Regions from separate parts of the Paenibacillus sp. PvP094 genome, predicted to be linked through region 2. Evidence: riboswitches for the same ligand, from Rfam matches in the RefSeq annotation. Region 2 holds a riboswitch; the other holds the start of a gene.

Region 1 (10,140 bases), 1.2 Mb from region 2:
GATAAGCTGGCGCTCAATGAAGCGATCGGCGGCCTTAGTGAGCGGGAACGACTGATCGTTTATCTACGGTATTACAGGGATCAGACGCAGTCGGAGGTCGCTACTAGGCTGGGGATTTCTCAAGTTCAGGTTTCCCGGCTGGAGAAAAAGATACTACAATCGATTCGCGATCAAATCGCGCAGTAGATGGTGGAGTGCGGACTCCAACACGGTTACCGAATCGCCAATATACGACAACTAACAACCTTTCATCGCGCACCTAACGCGAGTGAGGTTGTTTGTCGTTCGACCGTTTAGATGATCCTGAGCGATTGTATTGCATGACCAGAATCAACCCGATAATACAGGCTGTACCCAGCCATTGATAGAAACCAAAGGGTTCATGGAGCCATACGACGGTTGTAGCAACGGCAGCCAGAGGTTCAGCACTTCCAAGCAGGCTGGTCTCCTTGGGTGTAAGGCTTTTTAAACTCGCAATGTAGAACCAAAAAGCAATCATCGTCCCGAAGATAATCGTAAATACCAGATACCCGTATGTTTCAGTAGAGATGCTGGCAAAGTTCGCTTTCCATGGCGGGTGAATCAAACTAAGGCCCAGACCACCAATAATCATGGCCCAGCCAACGATAACAAGTGAGTCAAATTTCTTAATCAGCTGTACAGCATAAAGTGTATAGAATGCAGCGGCTACCCCGGACAATAACCCCCAGATCACCGCAAGCCAGGAGACAGATAACTGCGTAACCGAGCCATTCGTCAGCAGTAGAAAACAGCCCAGGAGTGCGAGGATGCCGCATGCAAGGTCCTTGCGCGTGAGCGCCGACTGCTTCCGCAGTGCGATGTAAATCATGATCATGATGGGGGAAAGGTACTGAAGGAGAGTGGCAACCGCGGAGTTGCCGTGTTTAATGGAAGCCATATACGTATACTGTACGGCGAGCATACCTGCTAATCCAAATAGGATCAGTTGTACAGCTGTCTTTTTATTTCTCCATACATCAATAATCTGAGACTCTACTGTGTGTAAAAGATTGAATAACCAGAAGCAGGGTACCCGCGCTCAGCAATCGAACAGTTACATACCAATTGACTTCAATACCATCCAGTTGAAACAGTTTTTGGGATACGGTTCCTCCGATCCCCCAGCAGATGGCCCCTGTTAGAACGAGCAGGATACCCGATAGCTTGGAACTTGCAGATGTTGTCACTCTTGATCGCCTCACCTTAAATATAAGAATAGTGCTATATTAAGGAGAAATGCGATATATTAATATCAATATTACACGTAAAAATATAAATATATTGAGATGAGGCTTATGCAAAAGACTGAATTTATCATTGATCAAAATTTGAAGGAAATGACGAAGCATCGGACCGAAACTTTACCTGTTGCCTGTTATGAAACAACCATTGTGAATAATATACACGGACACATCCCCTTACACTGGCATGATGAATTGCAGTTTGTTGCGGTTCTCCAAGGGACAGTGTTGTTCCATATTAACGACCAAATAATTCGTGTATCCAAAGGTGATGGCATTTTTATTAACAGTGGAGTTCTGCATATGGCCGAAGATCATGGAGGGAACAATAACTGCATCTATCTATGTCTGAATTTGACGCCCCAACTTGCAGCGCCTTCAGATCTGTACGTTAAGTATGTGCACCCCTATATAACGGCTACCAATTTGCCTTTTCTCTATATAGATGGGGGCATTGCCTGGGGAGCACGGATTTTGGAGGCCATCAGGTTAATTAGAACGGAGCTTGTGAGTCAAGCGCCCTATTACGAATTGAAGGTTGCTTCAGCGCTGCTGGATATGTGGACGCTTCTCATTAAGAACGGATATGCGTTGGAGCATGATGCATCCGAGATGACCAGGAGCAGAAGAATGAAGGATATGCTGCAGTGGATTCATCTGAACTATGCCGATCCGGTCAGGTTGGAGGATATTGCAAGGATGGGACAGTTAAGCCGATCGGAGACATGTCGGTATTTTAAGCAAATCCTGCGAACTACACCCATGCAATATGTTATGGATTACAGGATCCAGAAAAGCATTGAACTTCTGCGGCTCTCCGACCGCAGCATCACCGAAATCGCGTATGAGGTCGGTTTTAACAGCACGAGCTATTACATTAACCAGTTTCGGAAAAGCATGAAAAAGACGCCTTTACGATTCAGAAGAGAGCTCGTCGAGAAGAAACAAGAGGAACGAATCGATTAACCGTCTTTCTGCCAGGTTATCCAGTCTAGTCGCCACATGGCGGCTTTTTTTGTTGTGGAATAGGTTGTTTGTTCACCTTCCTTCTGCCACTTCCCAGCATATTTATTATATTCTTTTGGAAAGCGGGGACACGTGCAGCGGAGGGATGGATTCGGTCAAGGGAGCGAAGCGCTCGCCTTTAGCACCGGATTTCCTCCTTGAAAAGGAGTGATCAAGAAATCCGGGGATAACAGCGGTCAGTGACCGATCCATCCCGGAGCATCTGCTTGTCCCACGACCTTTTTCCAACCCGAATGTAATAAATTTGCACATTCTTCAAATACTAACCTAAATTACGCAGTAAAGGAGTGTTTCGGATGTCTCTGACACCCACTCCAACGGTCTATATTCGTCTGCGCAGCCGTATCCGCATCCAGAGGGGCAGAGGCGTCAAGCTTGGTGATATCGCTCATGTGTTAACCTCTCCGGAAGATGGGGAACGAAGGCTGCTTGAGCTTGAACTGCTGCGCCCGGGACCGGAGGACGGCAATCTGATCCTGATTGACATTTTGCAGATCATCCCTCAGATACGGCGCATGCTGCCGGAAGTTACCGTCGAACTCATTGGTTCGGGGCATACGCTGGTTGAGGTCGTTGCGGGAACGGGCAAACCTTCCAAATCGCTGTTCATCCTGGTCTGGCTGCTGTTGTTCTTTGGATCGGCACTGACCATCATGAATTTCCATGCAGATGTGAACATGCAGGAAGTTCAGATTCGAATCGTTGAAATGATAACGGGTCGCCGGGACGAGCATCCTTATTTGTTTCAGGTGGCATACTCCATCGGAATCGGGTTTGGTATGGCTGTATTCTTTAATCATTTATTCAAGAAAAAGTGGAATGAAGAACCTACTCCGCTTGAAGTGGAAATGTTTTTATATCAGCAAAATGTAGACAAGTTTGTCGTCATTGAGGAAACCGAACGAATGCATGAGCAGGAACGCGGGGAGATGAATGCCGATGAGCGTTCTTAATGGAGCGATCAGTATTGTACTTGGGATTGCGGGAGGAGTTGCCGTAGGAAGCGGCGTGATCGCCCTCATACTCGTGCTTGATATGATCCCCAGATTGGCGCAGCTCACCCGTTCTTATGACAAAACGCATTGGTATGAAGGAGCATTGATCGGAGGGTCGCTCGTTGGAACCATTGCTGATTTCTGGCATTGGAAGGTACATGGAATATTGATCCTGAGTCCAATAATTGGGTGCTTTTGCGGTGTGTTTATCGGTCTGCTTGCCGCGGCACTGACCGAGGTATTAAATGTGCTGCCAGTACTTGCTAAACGTCTGGGCATGAAATCGTATCTGTTTGGACTGCTGCTGGCCATGATTTTGGGAAAAATGACAGGTTCCTTGTTTGACTTTTTTGTATATCAGCGTTAGGTCAAGGAATCGAAGGAGGAAAGAAAATGGATGTGAGATCTGACAGTGCTGGACATGGTTCAGGTGAGGGAGTACCCGAAGAGCTGATGCACAAGACGCCTTATGAAATTCAAAAGGAAGAGGAGCGCAGGGCGTACGAAAAAAAGAAGCAGGATGAGATGTCCGATAGTGTTGAAGAATCGGTACAGTACTGGCAGGATAGGGATGATATCTCCGCTCGCATGAGTGAGAACAAGTATACATTGAAGCAGGTTTTGGGTCTCGGGGAGTCCTTTGATGTCAATATGAGAGAGATGGTCCTGGGAGGCAAAAATGTTGGATTATTGATGCTGACGGGATTTGCAAAAGACGAAATTTTGCTGGAAGTCTTGAAAAGGCTGACATACCTTACTCCTGATCAAATATCAGGCCATGCGCTTAAGTCGTATTTCGATTGCTACATTCCACATATCCAGGTAGAGAAAGTCGATAAAATGAGTGCTGTCATCAACAAGGTTCTTACGGGTATGAGTGCTTTGTTTGTTGAAGGGGACCGCTCTGTATTAGTGATGGATACCCGGAGTTATCCGGTTCGCTCACCCGAAGAACCTTCTCTCGAACGAGTTGTCCGGGGGTCAAGGGACGGCTTTACCGAAACACTTCTGACCAACGTGACTTTGGTGAGACGCAGGATTCGCGACCCTGGATTGAAGTTCGAGATCATGCAAGTGGGCCGGAGAACTCAAACCGATGTTTGCGTGGTGTACATCGATGATATCGTCGATAAAGTGCAGGTGGATTCGGTCCGCGAAAAAATCAAACGGGTAGATATCGACGGTATACCGGCAGCAGATAAACAGCTGGAGGAAGCGATTATCAATAAGGGATGGAACCCTTTCCCTCTGGTGCGCTACTCGGAACGGCCCGATGTTACGGCATCTCATCTGCTTGAGGGCAGGGTCGTCATTTTCGTCGATACATCGCCAAGTGTGATGATTTTGCCTACAACCTTCTTCGATCTGTGTGAACATGCAGAAGAGAACAGACAGACTGCTTTTATGGGGACTTACTTGCGTTGGGTCCGCTTTGCTGGCATATTAATCTCATTGTTTTTGCTGCCGCTCTGGATGCTGATGGTGATCGATCCTGCGCTCAAACCGGCGGGACTGGATTTTATTGGTCCTCAAGAGAATGTGAAGCTGCCCATCATTTTGCAGTTCCTGTTAATTGAGCTTGGGGTCGATTTGTTGCGAATGGCAGCGGTTCATACCCCGACACCTCTTGCATCGGCAATGGGCTTGATTGCAGCCATATTGGTCGGGGATATCGCTGTAAAAACGGGATATTTTGTCAATGAGGTCGTTCTGTACATGGCTATTGCTGCCATCGGTATGTTTGCGACACCAAGCTATGAGCTTGGGCTTGCGAATCGGCTGGTAAGGCTGTTTCTGCTGATCGCTGTTGCCATTTTTAAGGTGCCGGGGTTTGTGGTAGGTACAACACTGCTTGTTATAGCGCTGACTATACACCGGTCCTATAATTCCTCTTACTTATGGCCGTTTATACCTTTTAATGCAAAGGCTCTGGGGAACTTCCTGTTCCGTATGCCTTTGCTTGAAAGTAAGAAACGTCCATCATTCAACAAAACAAGAGATAACACCAAAATGTCCGACGATCCGGACGGTGAAAAGCGAAAAAGTAAAAAACACAAATGATCTGCCTAAAAATCCATTCTTCTCGCTGACGAATTTGATATACTGGTGTAAAATCATTGGAATAGAAGAAGCTGTTCCAGTATATAAAAAAGTGAGGAATGCTGATTATGTATTTACATGGTACAAGTAAAATAAATGCTCATGGCCATCTGGAAATTGGCGGAGTAGATGCAACGGACTTGAAAGAACAATTTGGAACACCACTGTATGTTGTGGACGAGCAATTGGTTCGCGATCGCTGCAGAGAATACATGGATGCATTCCGTGCTTCTGGACTTGGTTTCCAAGTTGCATATGCAAGCAAAGCGTTTTGCGTTATGGCGATGTGTGCTCTTGCTGCGGAAGAAGGGCTCTCACTGGATGTGGTTTCGGACGGTGAACTGTTTACAGCACTGCAAGCAGGATTCCCTGCTGAACGCATTCATTTCCACGGCAATAACAAAACATTGGAAGAGATCGAAATGGCACTTGATGCCGAGATCGGCTGCTTCGTTGTGGACAATTTCAATGAATTGCACTTGCTGCAGGCTGTAGCTGCGGAGAAAAATCGTCAAGTGAACATTCTGCTTCGTGTGACGCCTGGTGTTGAGGCGCATACGCATGAATATATTTCCACAGGTCAAACGGATTCGAAATTTGGATTCGATATCGGTAACGGAACGGCATTTGAAGCGATTGAGCTCGCTTCCAAACAGTCCAACTTGGTATTGCTGGGTGTGCACTCCCACATCGGTTCTCAGATTTTTGAGGTGGAAGGTTTCCAAATGGCGATTCAGCGTGTAGCTGAATTCGCTGCGAGTGTATATGAGCGTATTAACGTAGCGTTCAAAGTGGTTAACCTGGGCGGTGGATTCGGTATCCGCTATACAGAAGGGGATACTCCGCTTGAAGTGGCTCAGTATGTAAAAGCCATCACGGATGCTGTTAAAAATCACTTTGCCCAAATTGGATATGACGTTCCTGAAATCTGGGTAGAACCAGGCCGCAGTATTGTTGGTGAAGCAGGTACGACACTGTACACCGTTGGTACGAGCAAAGATATCCCTGGTGTGCGCAAATATGTTGCAGTTGATGGCGGGATGACGGACAACCCGCGTCCAGCACTGTATGAATCCAAATATGAAGCTGTACTCGCCAACCGCGCTAATGAGTCTGCTCAGGAGACCGTGTCGATTGCCGGCAAATGCTGCGAGAGCGGCGATATGTTGATCTGGGATCTGGACCTGCCTAAAGTTCAGAGCGGGGATCTGCTTGCCGTTGCCTGCACAGGTGCGTACAACTACTCCATGGCAAGCAACTATAACCGAATTCGCCGTCCGGCAGTCGTGTTTGTTAAAGACGGCCAAGGTGATGTTGTTGTACGTCGCGAAACGTACCAGGACATCATTCAGAATGACCTCGTGCCTGAGCGTATCGCTAAACAGCCTGTAACCCGTTAATGTTAAGAAATACGAAATAGTAAAAAAGACAAAAAGGAACATTCCTTTTTGTCTTTTTTTTTGCCTTTAGACCCAACATTTTCGAAAAAAATTGCGGTTTATTTTGCGGTTGGACTCATTTCGGTGTACACTAAGAAAAGTGCTATAAAGCTTGGCCCAGGGTCATGCAGGATGGCACCACTAACGATGGTCAATACGAAAGGAGTCATTTACATATGGCGAAACAAGCGAAAATCAAAATGGCAAACGGCGGAGAAGTTCTAATCGACCTGTTCGATCAAGAAGCTCCAAACACAGTGGCAAACTTTGAGAAACTGGCTAACTCCGGCTTCTACAACGGTCTTGTATTCCACCGCGTAATTCCAGGCTTTGTCGCACAAGGCGGATGCCCTAACGGAACGGGTGCAGGTGGCCCAGGATACACAATCAACTGTGAGATCAACCCGAACAAACATGAGCGCGGAACACTTGCAATGGCACATGCAGGCCGTAACACAGGTGGAAGCCAGTTCTACATCTGCTACCAGCCACAGCCGCATCTGGATGGACAACATACCGTATTTGGTAAAGTAACCAAAGGTATGGAGTTCGTAGATGCTTTTGAAGGTCGCGACAAAATGGAAACTGTTGAAGTCGTAGAAGTTTAATCGTTATCCTAATTGATAAAAATGGCCGTTTCGTTGATAAGACGAAGCGGTTTTTTTATATCCTTTTGCTTATTAAAAGTTAGTATGTGACAAAAAGGAACAAAAAACAATTGATTTTTCGGCGTTAAAGTGCTAACATCCAATTAATAACGAAAGCGATCCTTCAGGGCAGGGTGCAATTCCCTACCGGCGGTGATGCACCTGTGTGAGGATATTTATCCAGCACTGTTGCAAAGTCCGTGACCTGTCTGCCTGTGGCAGATGGCTGATCTGGTGCAATTCCAGAACCGACAGTATAGTCTGGATGGGAGAAGGAGAGGATGCAGCCCTAATTGGACTGCATTCCGCAGATGCGTTGCTGCACAGCATGAGACGAGGTTTTATTTCTGTGCAGGGAATGTCGGTTATCCGGCGGTTTCCATACATATGCCACATCATAGAAGCTCTTTACCTGTAATTGTGTTCTTTAGGTATGTGTTTGCTTTCACTTGCCTGAAATGGAATTATGGCGGAGTGCTGTTGGCAATCGTATCAACGACATCCTGCTGGTGACACATGTCTCTCATCATCCCTACCCGAACGATAGTTCGAGTGGGGATTTTTTATTTGGATATGGTATAACCGCCTCTCTGCTCGATGGGAGGCCTATAATCTAAGATTCTAACCGTGGGGTGACCGGACTTGGAAATGATCAATGATGAATTTTATATGGGGCTTGCGTTGGATATGGCAGAACGTGCACAAGGGCAAACGGGGATTAACCCTGTCGTCGGATGTGTTGTTGTAAAAGAAGGCCGGGTTGTAGGTCTGGGAAGTCATCTCAAGCGGGGTACGGGCCATGCGGAGGTACACGCATTGAATATGGCTGGCAGCGATGCTGAGGGCAGTACGGTCTATGTTACGTTGGAGCCTTGCAGCCATTATGGCAAGACGCCGCCATGCAGCGAACGTTTGATTCACGAGAAAGTGAAGCGTGTCGTGGTGTGTTGTGAGGATCCAAATCCGCAGGTATCCGGCAGAGGAATCAGTATGCTGCGTCAACAAGGCATTGAGGTTGAAGTTGGCGTTCTGCGTGAGCGCGGAAGACGTCTGAATGAAAAATTCATTAAGTACATTACCACCGGTTTGCCGTTTGTCACCTTAAAAACGGCATCCACGCTGGATGGTAAAATTGCAACCCGCAGTGGAGACAGCAAATGGATCTCCAACGAACCCGCACGGGAAATCGTACATGTACTTCGCCATCGTCATCAGGGCATCATGGTTGGTGTAGATACAGTTATTGCAGACAATCCGGAGCTGACCACCCGCCTCCAAGTGGAAGGGATCAGTCCTGTGCGAATTGTTGTCGATTCGAAGCTGCGTCTCCCGGTTGGAGCCAAGATGGTCAAGGATGGACTAGCACCGACATGGGTACTTACGACTGATGAGGCGAGCCCTGAGGCGGCCGAACGTCTGGAAGCCTACGGTGTAGAAATTATTCGCTGTGGTCCAGGACCACGTGTGGATTTGCTGAGTGCGCTTAGCAAGCTGGGAGAACGGGAAATCGGCTCCATCCTGCTTGAAGGCGGAGGCACATTGAATGGTGCCATGCTGGAAGCCAAATTGGTCGATCGGCTGTTGATGTTTATCGCTCCAAAGATTGTGGGCGGATACGACACACCGGGAAGCTTCCGATTTGAAGGGGTGGAGCGCATGAGTCAGGCCATTCAATTGAATCAGCTGGAAATTGAGCAAGTTGGAGATAATATCAGTATTGGCGGAATCCCTGTCTGGCCTGAATAACGGATCGAATGAGCAAGGCAAGATATAAGCATAAGGAGGCGGCAGCATGTTTACCGGTTTGGTGGAAGAGGTCGGTCAGATTCGGCGTATCGGTCGAAAAGGCGAAGCATTGGTCCTGAATATCGGAGCTTCCGCCATCATGGACGATCTGAAGATTGGTGACAGTGTATCTGTAAACGGAGTATGTCTTACGGCAACGACGCTGGAAAGCGGAGGATTTACCGCAGATGTCATGCCTGAAACCTACCGTCATACCAATCTGAGTCAGCTGCAATCAGGCAGTAAAGTGAACCTGGAACGGGCGATGCAGTCGGGTGGGCGTTTTGGTGGCCACATTGTACAAGGACACGTGGATGGTACGGGAGTCATTGGTGGGATCACACGTGATCAGAATGCGGTTGTTTTTGAGATCAAACCTGACGACCACGAACTGTTCAAATATTTGATTCCAAAGGGCTCGGTAACCCTCGATGGCATTAGTCTCACCGTGGTGAAGACAACAGAAGCCTCGTTTACCGTATCGATTATTCCCCATACCATTGGAGAAACGGTGCTTCAGGTGAAAAAACCGGGGGATACCATCAACATTGAATGTGACATTTTAGGGAAATATGTGGACCATCTGCTCCATTACGGCAAAGGGCATCCCGAAACGGGTGCTGGCAAACCGAAAAGCATCAGTGAAGAGTTTTTGGCCAACCATGGCTTTGCATAAGGAACATAACCATTACAAAGAGAGACTGGAGGGGAACTTATGTCAGATCAATCCATACTAGATCCCATAGAGGAAGCGATATACGATTTGATGCGCGGCAAACCCGTCATTGTTGTGGATGATGAGGATCGGGAGAATGAAGGGGACTTTATTGCGCTGGCAGAGAAGGCTACACCTGAAGTCATCAACTTCATGATTACCGAGGGCAGA
Region 2 (10,140 bases):
GATTGTCGAATCAGGAAGCAAAATTTCGACTACGGTCTCAACAACTGCGCAAGAGCTGCATCGACAATTGTATGACCGGGCGATGACCCCTGCCATCTCGGAAATCAAGATTGAGAATAACAAGATCCTACTTAAAGGAACGACTCTCCTTTCCCGGAAAGGCCAGTACCGAACGTCCCTAACCTATCAGGAAACGTCGCTCCTTCAAATTTTGAAAAAGGAGGCGGTACCCGGAATCAGTCTCACTTTTCCAGTGGATAAACTACAACAAACGGTTCCGTATAACATAGATAAAGTAAGTTTTACTCTAGGAGGCACCTCAGTAAAGATTAAATCTTCTTATGAGAACGGGAAATTCCGATACAAGGTAAAAGTAAAATCAATTATTGCCATCACGGAAAAGTTTCTTGAATTTGAACTCCGGGATGATTTCGATGGCATGGAAAAAAAATTGAGCGAGGGAATGAAAGTAGCGATTGAGAAGCTCATTGAAAAATTCCAGCAGCATGAAATAGACCCTGTCGGTTTCGGGTTCTATGCACGGGCATATCAGTACCCGTTGTACAAGGAAGTGCAGGACAATTGGGGAAAAGAGCTATCCCGTGCCCAGTTTGATGTCGAAGTTGATCTTCGGATCGCCGCCACCGGGGCAGTAGAGTAATCTAATAATAACTTGCTAGTGCGCGGTAATAACCACTATAAATAATGTTCTGATTAGTAGATTTACATGTTTCGGTTAAGGCTTGGTGCACAGGGAAATATGATATCGAGAACCCTCATCCAAGAGGCTTGGTACTTACACAGCATATACATGCTCTCGCTAACGATGGATCAAGACTATTCCTATGTTTATGGAATACCGCAATATTAGCTCGTTCTTCTGGTGGTTAGGTGATTGGGATGGAGATGAAAATCTACTTTCAGAGGAACAACTAAACGCAATCGATAATGCCGTTAAGCTCATTGAACGAGATGTACCTTTTGACGGATGTGACATTGAAATTTAAGAAATTCTCATTTTGTTACGTAATATATATTATGTAAACCAATTGGATACTAAAATGGATACCCTGAATAGGTGTGCGTAATTCGGAACTGAAAATTGAACACACATCCATAACGCAATGTTATTGTTACCATAAAAGCGAACACACAACTAACTCCGTGACTCTTGATATACTCAAGTGGTCACGGAGTTAGATCGTTGTCCTTTTTCTTTAACTTAGGCAGGGAAAAGAGGGTTTCCATTCATTCCGATCCACAGTCCGGATGCTTCCAACTGGCCAGCCAGATGGAGCAGCCAGTCTTCACGCCCTTTGGTTGCCATAACTTGCACGCCCATCGGCAAGCCATCAGCTGTGAGGTGCAGCGGAACACTCATTGCAGGCTGGCCTGTCAGGTTGGCGAGTTGGGTGAAGGGAGTGTAGGTGAGACTTGGTTCAAACATTTCATAAATCAATTGCTGCTGATGCACCTTATCCAATTCGCTAATCTGCATCAGATGCTGAATTTGCTCCTCATGAGGAGTTAGCTCTCCAACCTTTGGTGCAGGAAAGGCATTAACGGGTGTGATATAGAAGTCGTATCGTTCGAAGAGCGTAGACATCTGTGCGGCAGCCACGTCCCATTCGGCAAGACTGTGAACGAATTCTGCAGCCGATACCTTTTTGCCTGCCTCAGCCAGCACCCAGGATTCAATCTCCATATCGCCCGAAGTCAAAGATCGGCCCATAGCATGCTCCATGGAGGCGATCATCGCCGCCATTTCACCGCTGTTCATCATATAATAATTCTCCATCAACCGAACACCGTTCACCGGACTCAATTTTTCCTCCACGTGATGACCTTGTTCCTCCAGCCACCGAACCAGCTTGTACACTGCTTCCTTCGCATCATCACTAACAGGGGTGCCTACTGGTGAGTCCGTGGTATAAGCGATCTTTAGTTTGCGTTGGTGCGGATAGTTCATATCGGCCAAGTAACTGCCCGGAAAGAGCGGGGCATGAAACGCGGCTTCAGGCTGAATGACCTGCAGGGTATCCAGTAAGGCGGCACTGTCTCGCACAGTCCGGGACAGCGCGAAGTCGATGGATGCACCTTGCCATTGACGGCCTACACCTGGTCCAACAGGAGTCCGTCCCCGAGTAGGTTTTAGTCCGAATAGTCCACTGAAGGAGGCGGGGATCCGGATCGATCCCCCACCATCACTGGCTCCGGCCATGGGTACGATACCCGAAGCAACAGCTGCAGCTGCACCGCCGCTTGAACCCCCGGGTGAATGATTCGTATTCCATGGATTGCGACTCGGACCATGAAGACGTGGCTCGGTAATATTTTTGAGGCCAAATTCCGGTGTGTTCGTATGTCCGATAATAACGAAGCCTGCATCCCGAAGTCTGGATACAAAGTTAGAATTGCGCAAAGCTCGATGATCCTTGAGAAGGCGGGAGCCGGAAGTCAGAATTTCCCCCTCCAGCGATTGCGAGATGTCTTTGAGGAGCAATGGAACGCCTGCAAAAGGCTGTTCCCCAGGACGAACATAGCCGGCTTCCTCGCGTGCGCGTGTTTCATATGTACGAATGACCGCATTAAGCAGCGGATTAACTTCTTCTAGGCGAGCGTAAGCCGCTTCCAGCAATTCAACGGGGGAAACTTCCCGTGAGCGAACCAGTTCAGCCAGACCTATGGCATCATAGGACGTATATGAAAATGAAGACATGACGATCGTTCCTCTCCGAAAATATGAAATAGTATAAATACCTGTCCATATGTCATCGTACCACTGGAATTATAAAAAGACAAAAGGCACTGCCGATCCAGAAGGATGTGCAATGCCTTTAAGATATAAATAAGATCTTTCTTACTCTGTCCGAAGCTTAGGAGCTGCGTCAGCAGCTGTGGTAGATCGTTCCTGCTGTTTGGATATAGCGAACAAAGCAATCCAGATGAGAATGAATCCAAGCAGCTGTTCCCATGTGATGAGCGTTCGGAATGCAATCCAGTTCACAAGCACACCCGCCATTGGGAAGCTCAGCTCAGCCAGTGTGGCTACGGAAGCTTTGGTGGTCGAGAGACCTTTATAGTATAACAATAGACTCAGTAAACCTGGCAGTAGCGCCTGCCCCAGAATGTTGAGCGCAACAGCTGCCTGTTCTCCTGCACCGGATGGCAAGGTCCACGCTGCACCTTCGTTCCAGGTCATGAAGATCAGCAAGGGCAGAGCTACGACGAAACGAAGGGAGGTGACCGTCTCATAACGGGTTTGCCCCAGCATCAGTCGGCCCATCACCGTAGAACCGCCCCATAAGGCAGCAGCGCCAAGTGACAACAGGCTGCCCGCATGAATCCAATTGTTCCAGTTTCCAAGCGGAAGCGTAAACCCAAATGTAAGCAGATAAGTTCCGATAAGAGCAACAACGAATAACCAGCCGAAGCGGCGGGGCAGTGTTTCCTTCAGTAAGAACTTAGCTAAAACAATCGCGAAGATGGGCTGCATTTTTTGCAGCAACAAAACGGTATTCGGATCATTGTGTGTCAGTGCGAGCGTGAATAATACCGTTGCCAGTGCAGAGCCGCCCCATGAGATAAAGATAACGGCGATCCAGTGACGGGCTCGAAGGTTTTTCAGGTCGGCGCGGAATTTCCATAAGACAGGTATAGCGACTAAGCTCACGATAATATGTTCCACCAGTACAATTTGAGTAGAGGTCATCGTTTGCAGCAAAATGATGCGGAACAATGGATCTACGCCCCATAGGGCTGCACCGAGAACAACGAGCCAAAATCCGGTATTGCTTCGTTCCTTGCGATAAACGGTTGATGCATGCTGTGTCTTTTCCATATTCAGGACTCCTTCGTCAGAACACGGAATCTTCAGTTGGCAAAATCGACAAAAGCCCCCGTTTTGGCATACACCAAATAAACGGGGGCTCATCCATGAACATATCGTCAGGAAAGAAACCTTCCCATAGGCGGTATGTCATGTGTTGATCTTCTCTCATCCGGACTGTACCGTCGGCCTTGGAGTCACACCAAGTCAGTCGCTGTTGTCCTAAGCAGTCAACAGCGAGTCGCGGGCTGGTTCCAATTGGAACATCACCGCCGGTCGGGAATTGCACCCTACCCCGAAGATCCTATTCAATTTATAGGTTATAGTACAAGTTGTAACATTAATAAGTTCATCTTATTCCTGTAAGCGCTAGCAGTTCAAGCATTTTTTTAGAAAATGATGTTCCAGCTTCCTTGCTGCCTGCGAAGAAGTACAATCTGACCCGCGTGATAAGCGTCGTGAAGAACCCAGCGGGCAAGCGTTTGAGCCCAATTTTGTTCGGAATCCAAATAGGCTTCTTCAAGTCTGGAAACCTGTAACGTAACCAGGTTATCGTGCAACTGCTCTGCCAGCTTAGTGGTTCGCTCCACTAGTTGGCTCCAGCCAATTTGGTCCAAGGGGTCACCCGGTTTGCCAAACGTAGCTTCATTCGATTCGGCTGCGGGTACAGATGGAGCATGACCTTGAAGACGCTCTAAGATCCGCTCGTTGTAATAATACATATGATTGACCAGCTGCCATATGCTTAGTCCTCCTGAAGGAGGGATCCAACCTGCTTGCTCTGCGGTCAGCCCTTCAATCGCCTTTGACAATGGGACGATCCAGTTACATTGATCCCAGGTGTCTTCTTTTTGAATAACCAACACATCTAATGCAGTTGTAACAGACGTCATCTTTAAGTTCATTCCTCTCTTGTGGAACTCATCTCATGACTTGCGTCTTCATGCTTGTAACTAGCTAATATGGTTTGAAATGGTTACAATTAATATAACACAATTCAAAAGAAAGTAACCATCTTTTTTAAAATTAGATAGTTACAATGCCGGAGGTATAGATGGATAGATTATGGACAGATTTTGTAAATAGCGACTATCATGATTGGCGTGGCGGGGATCGATCTGAAGACAGACTGGGAAAAGCAGGCTGGCAGCAGGATTTCTTGAATCGTTGGCAATTAGAAGCACAAGTTCCGGCATCGACTGAAGAGGAATCCGCCATGAGAAGCTTTAGAGATGAGTTACAGTTTCTGGCTATCCGTTTGTCAGCGGGAACGCCCCTAACGGAGAAGGATCAAGCATGGTTAAATGACTCTATGCGGTGTGGTGGGGTAATCAGACAACTAATTTCAGAGGATCAAAGACTGGATGTTAAGCTGGTTCCCATCCATGCGCATTGGTTTCAGGTGATGGCAGAAGTCGCTGCTGACTTTGCAACTACACTGGTGGAGGGCGATGGAAAGAGAATTCGATGCTGTGACAACCCGGACTGCCGCTGGATCTTCTATGACGATACTCGCAGTAGGACACAGAAATATTGCGATGATAAAATGTGCGGTAATCTAATGAAGGTGAGACGTTTTCGAGCGAAACGTAAGCTGGAATCCAACGGAGATAAGAATGAAGTTTAACGATGTAAGACTAGTTATCACTATAGATAGGAGTTTGGTGTCCAGATTTGATAAATATTAACACCTGATATATAATATATATATACTAGCGAAAATATAGTCATAAATTATATGTAAGGACAAGCAATGCGGATCAGATCATTTTACAAACCATTACGATTGGAGAGGTGTCTCATGGGGACAGGTTATCTATTGAAAAACGGTTGTGTATTATCGATGGATGCTCGTATTGGTCAGTTTAATAGGGCAGATGTACTTATTCAGGATTCGTTGATTGCAGCCGTGCAACCGAATATCGAGGTGTCAGATGCAGATGTTGAGGTGATCAACGCATCAGACATGATTGTCATGCCTGGACTCGTGGATACACACCGGCATATGTGGGAATCTCTTGTGAAAACGGCTGGAACGAACTGGTCGCTGCCCGTGTATCTGTAAAATCTGTACTATGGTGCCATGGGAAGCAAGCTTCGACCACAGGACAGCTACATTGCCAATCTTCTGGGTTCTTTGGAAGCGCTTAACGCGGGTGTGACGACGGTACTTGATTGGAGTATGCCATATTCACCTGATCATACCGATGGACTTATTCGTGGGCTGCAGGATGCAGGGATCCGGGCTGTCTTTGCTCACGGTGTTCCAGGGGAAACCGACTATTGGAATCGAGAAAGTACCCTTTCATACCCGGAGAATATCAGAGGGGTGAAGGAGCGTTATTTCTCCTCTAGTGACCAATTGGTCACGTATGGACTTGCTATTCGCGGCCCAGAGTTTAGCCACTGGGATACAACGGTGCAGGACATTCAGCTCGCAGAAGAACTGGACGCAATTTGTTCGATGCATGTCGGGTTTGGCAGCTGGGGATCTGCAGATCGTTCCATTAACCGAATGTACGAGGCAGGGCTGCTTACCCCGCGAATTAATGTCGTTCACGGCAATACGATGGGCATGGATGAATTCAAAATGCTGGCAGACACTGGAGCATCTTTGTCAGTTACGCCTGAAGTAGAGATGATGATGGGACATGGTTATCCTGCTACAGGATATTTTCTGGAACATGGTGGCACGCCAACGCTTGGAGTGGATGTGGTGACTTCGACAGGTGGAGACATGTTTTCACAGATGAAATTTGCGTTGCAAGCTGAGCGTTCCAGAACGAACGAGTTATTGCTGGCGCAAGGTGAAATGCCGGGAGAGCTGAGTTTGCAAGCGAGTCAGGTACTGCGGTTTGCAACTTCGGCTGGTGCACAGGCTTTAGGGCTGGAGCGAAAAACAGGCTCAGTCACACCGGGAAAAGAAGCGGATTTAATTATGATTCGTACAACCGATCTGAATTTGTTCCCCGTTCACGATCCAATCGGTGCTGTTGTGCAATTCGCCAATCCATCCAATGTGGACACGGTCTTTGTTGCAGGAAAACTTGTGAAGCAAAATGGTAAGCTGCTGCATGTGAACCTGGACGACATTCGAAGCAAAGCGATGGAAAGTAAGGAATATTTATTAACACAGTATCGGATGTCTGATGCGGATCGGATTGTATTTTCTTAAAGGATCGGGCAGAAGTAAAGTAAAAGAGCCGTTACTTAAGCACGGCTCATTTTTGTTGAATCCATTTCGTCGTATTTACAGAACCAATCGGTGTTAAAGCAAGGGTTGTTGACAAATAACAAAAACAGTTTCTACTGGTATAAAAAGGTGATTGAAACCAATGGGCAAGATTTAAGCTGGGAGTAAAGATGATATAAATCGTATAGCCAAATCATTTGTCGAGAGACACCTGTCTGACACAAGAATAAATTGTATTGAAAGGAGCCGCTAAATGTAGCGGCTTTTTTCTATATCTAAACAAAAAGAAGTTAACTATAGACGAGAGCAGGGGGATGGAGACGTAGCCCTCAGACGAATTATGGCGCGAAGTGACAGCAGAAAAAGACGAAAAAACCCTTTATTTACGAAAGTGCTTATAACAACGAGTTAAAGTGGTTTATGCCTTTGTAAAAGCACTCAAAAAACTGCGCATAATATAAATTATACGCAGTTTTGTTTTAAATCGATTTTCATTATGCGACCAATCCATCAGTTCATGATATTATTCGCCTAGAAAGCACAAAATAGTACAGTGATCAAAAATAAATTTAGTATAGCAACGCGACAACGTGTAGAATACGATAGATTTTTGTAGGTGATCGGTAATATAGAACAAACGACTTTTTTATAGAACAGATCGAGATGAAGCAGCTTGGAAGGTATACTTCATTCTACATTTGTAATGAGAGGAACATGTCTATGTCAGAGAATCAGAAACAATCTTCGCTGCTTCGGAAAAAACCAATTGCCTTCGGAGAAGAAAATAGTGCGTTAAAAAGAGCGCTAGGTCCTTTGGACTTAACAACGCTTGGAGTAGGAGCAATTATCGGTACAGGGATTTTTGTATTAACAGGAGTCGCAGCGGCAAATTATGCTGGTCCTGGATTGGTGCTCTCTTTTTTGCTTGCAGGCATCATCTGTGCATTCGCTGCACTATGCTATTCCGAATTCGCATCCAGCGTACCTGCTTCAGGGAGTGCATACACGTATAGTTACACTGCCTTTGGTGAAGTCATTGCCTGGATTCTAGGCTGGGATCTGATTCTGGAGTATGGATTCGCCAGTGCGGCCGTGGCCAGCGGGTGGTCCGGTTATTTTCAGTCGCTGCTGTCAGGCTTCGGATTACAGCTGCCGCATGCACTCAGCAGTGCATACAATCCTGAAAAGGGGACCTATTTCGATGTTACCGCAGCAGCCATCACGTTACTGATCACCTTTCTGCTCACCCGTGGAGTCAAGGAGGCAGCCCGTGCCAATGGCATTATGGTGGCGATCAAAATTATTGTTGTGCTGATTTTTATCGGAGTGGGCGTGTTTTATGTACAGCCTTCCAATTGGCAGCCGTTTTTGCCGTTTGGCATCTCAGGAGTAACCGCTGGTGCGGCGACGGTCTTTTTTGCCTATATTGGTTTTGACGCGGTTTCCACGGCAGCGGAGGAAGTGAAGCGACCTCAGCGGGACTTGCCGATTGGTATTATTGCTTCCTTGGCGATCTGCACCGTGCTGTATATCGTTGTATCCTTGATTTTGACAGGCATCGTGCCTTTCCACATGCTGAATGTTAGTGATCCGGTTGCTTTTGCGTTTGAATTCGTGAATCTGCATGGGCTGTCCTGGATTGTGGCTCTTGGTGCAATCACCGGGATAACAACCGTTCTGCTCGTTATGATGTATGGGCAGACCCGTCTATTGTATTCCATGTCACGTGACGGATTGCTCTCCCCGGTATTCTCAAAAATCAGTGGTAAAAGTCAAACGCCAGCGACAGGTACATGGGTGGCAGGTATCATCATTGCGCTATTCTCAGGGTTCATCTCACTCGGTCATTTGGCTGAGCTTACCAACATCGGTACATTGTTTGCATTCGCAGTCGTAAGTCTGGGCATTATCGTTCTGCGAAAAAACAACCCTGATCTCAAACGCGGCTTCAAGGTGCCTTTTGTTCCATGGATTCCGATACTGAGTGCAATTGGTTGTGTATATCTGATGACCCGCCTAGCTGCTTTGACATGGATCACGTTTTTCGCTTGGCTGGTTATCGGTTTGATCATTTATTTCATGTATGGACGTCACTACAGTCACCTGAATCCTCTGCGGCGGGGATCAAAAACCGTTGATCAACAGCCGGTCAAGCCAAAGGGAAATAAATAATAAATAAATGGCTTTGTATCACTAGATATTCCTGATGCACTCACTACCCCATACTGCCTAGCTTAGACTAGAGCAATATGGGGTTTTCTATATAAAGCGAAGGTAGAAATAAAAAAAGAAAGTTGGCTTAAGACCTATATTCGGGTATCTATTAAAGTACATGTCCATACTCGACCATACCCAGCTCGGGGTTGCGGCCAGTCCAAATATGACATATATTGAGGGATGTGACATGCCATCAGACATAGGAGAGGGGATGTATCATGAACACACCAATACATACGAATCAGCTTCACCTGAATCCGAATTTCGGGTTTGCACTAGCAGACTCTGTCGTACTTGCAGAGGCAAAAGTGAATATCTCACATCCTGAGGGGAAGGATGCCTCTCAGCTGGAAATTGACCCGGATCGCAAGTTGAAAGATGGACGCAAAGTATCCGTTATTGCACAGCAGCTTGATGCGCCGATTCACCGGGATGACGCTGCGATCATATATGGTCAGGAACTGGGTTACGTTCAATATCCTGTTTCTTTGAAACCTGAAAGCACGATTTTCTTAGACACCATAGATGGGATCCAGCAGCCTATACAGTGGGGATGGACCGATTTTGCAGAAGGTAATTACGAGCTTCGGATTTCCTTGCACCTGAAGACGCCCCGGATTGCCGAAGGTCCTCTGGAACCTGAACAAGAAGCTATGGTAAAATACGCTCAGGTCCTTACGGTATTAATGAATTTATTTCCAGCAGAAGCAAATCGGCATTCATCTGCCGTTTCATCCACATGGAGCAGAGATCATCATGTATTTGACGGGTATGGCAGTGGTGGATTTATATTGGCAGATCTGCCGCACATGTCAAAACGAGTGGAAGAGCTGATTGGTTCTGGTAATCACAATTTAATTGAACAATTCGGAGAGGGTGACCTCTCGGACACTTTATTGGA

Evidence for each region. A riboswitch is a leader RNA that binds a small molecule or an ion and turns the genes downstream of it on or off. The one in region 2 is predicted to bind FMN.
Region 1: another riboswitch for FMN. It lies ahead of ribD (bifunctional diaminohydroxyphosphoribosylaminopyrimidine deaminase/5-amino-6-(5-phosphoribosylamino)uracil reductase RibD); the one in region 2 lies ahead of ABIC22_RS24765 (DMT family transporter).

Annotation. Positions count from the first base shown of each region.
Region 1 is NZ_JBEPOM010000001.1:4,259,995-4,270,134, forward strand. Features, by position in the region: gene sigF (RNA polymerase sporulation sigma factor SigF) at 1-186, shown strand, start outside; partial or broken gene ABIC22_RS19610 (DMT family transporter) at 260-1,208, opposite strand; gene ABIC22_RS19615 (helix-turn-helix transcriptional regulator) at 1,317-2,228, shown strand; gene ABIC22_RS19620 (stage V sporulation protein AA) at 2,585-3,241, shown strand; gene ABIC22_RS19625 (stage V sporulation protein AB) at 3,222-3,650, shown strand; gene ABIC22_RS19630 (spore germination protein) at 3,737-5,344, shown strand; gene lysA (diaminopimelate decarboxylase) at 5,452-6,783, shown strand; gene ABIC22_RS19640 (peptidylprolyl isomerase) at 6,999-7,430, shown strand; FMN riboswitch at 7,586-7,750, shown strand; gene ribD (bifunctional diaminohydroxyphosphoribosylaminopyrimidine deaminase/5-amino-6-(5-phosphoribosylamino)uracil reductase RibD) at 8,112-9,215, shown strand; gene ribE (riboflavin synthase) at 9,262-9,930, shown strand; gene ABIC22_RS19655 (bifunctional 3,4-dihydroxy-2-butanone-4-phosphate synthase/GTP cyclohydrolase II) at 9,970-10,140, shown strand, end outside.
Region 2 is NZ_JBEPOM010000001.1:5,444,563-5,454,702, reverse strand. Features, by position in the region: gene ABIC22_RS24775 (Ger(x)C family spore germination protein) at 1-661, shown strand, start outside; gene ABIC22_RS24770 (amidase) at 1,223-2,719, opposite strand; gene ABIC22_RS24765 (DMT family transporter) at 2,861-3,841, opposite strand; FMN riboswitch at 3,986-4,136, opposite strand; gene ABIC22_RS24760 (DinB family protein) at 4,219-4,722, opposite strand; gene ABIC22_RS24755 (CGNR zinc finger domain-containing protein) at 4,884-5,456, shown strand; partial or broken gene ABIC22_RS24750 (amidohydrolase family protein) at 5,631-7,004, shown strand; gene bcaP (branched-chain amino acid transporter BcaP) at 7,743-9,194, shown strand; gene ABIC22_RS24740 (hypothetical protein) at 9,458-10,140, shown strand, end outside.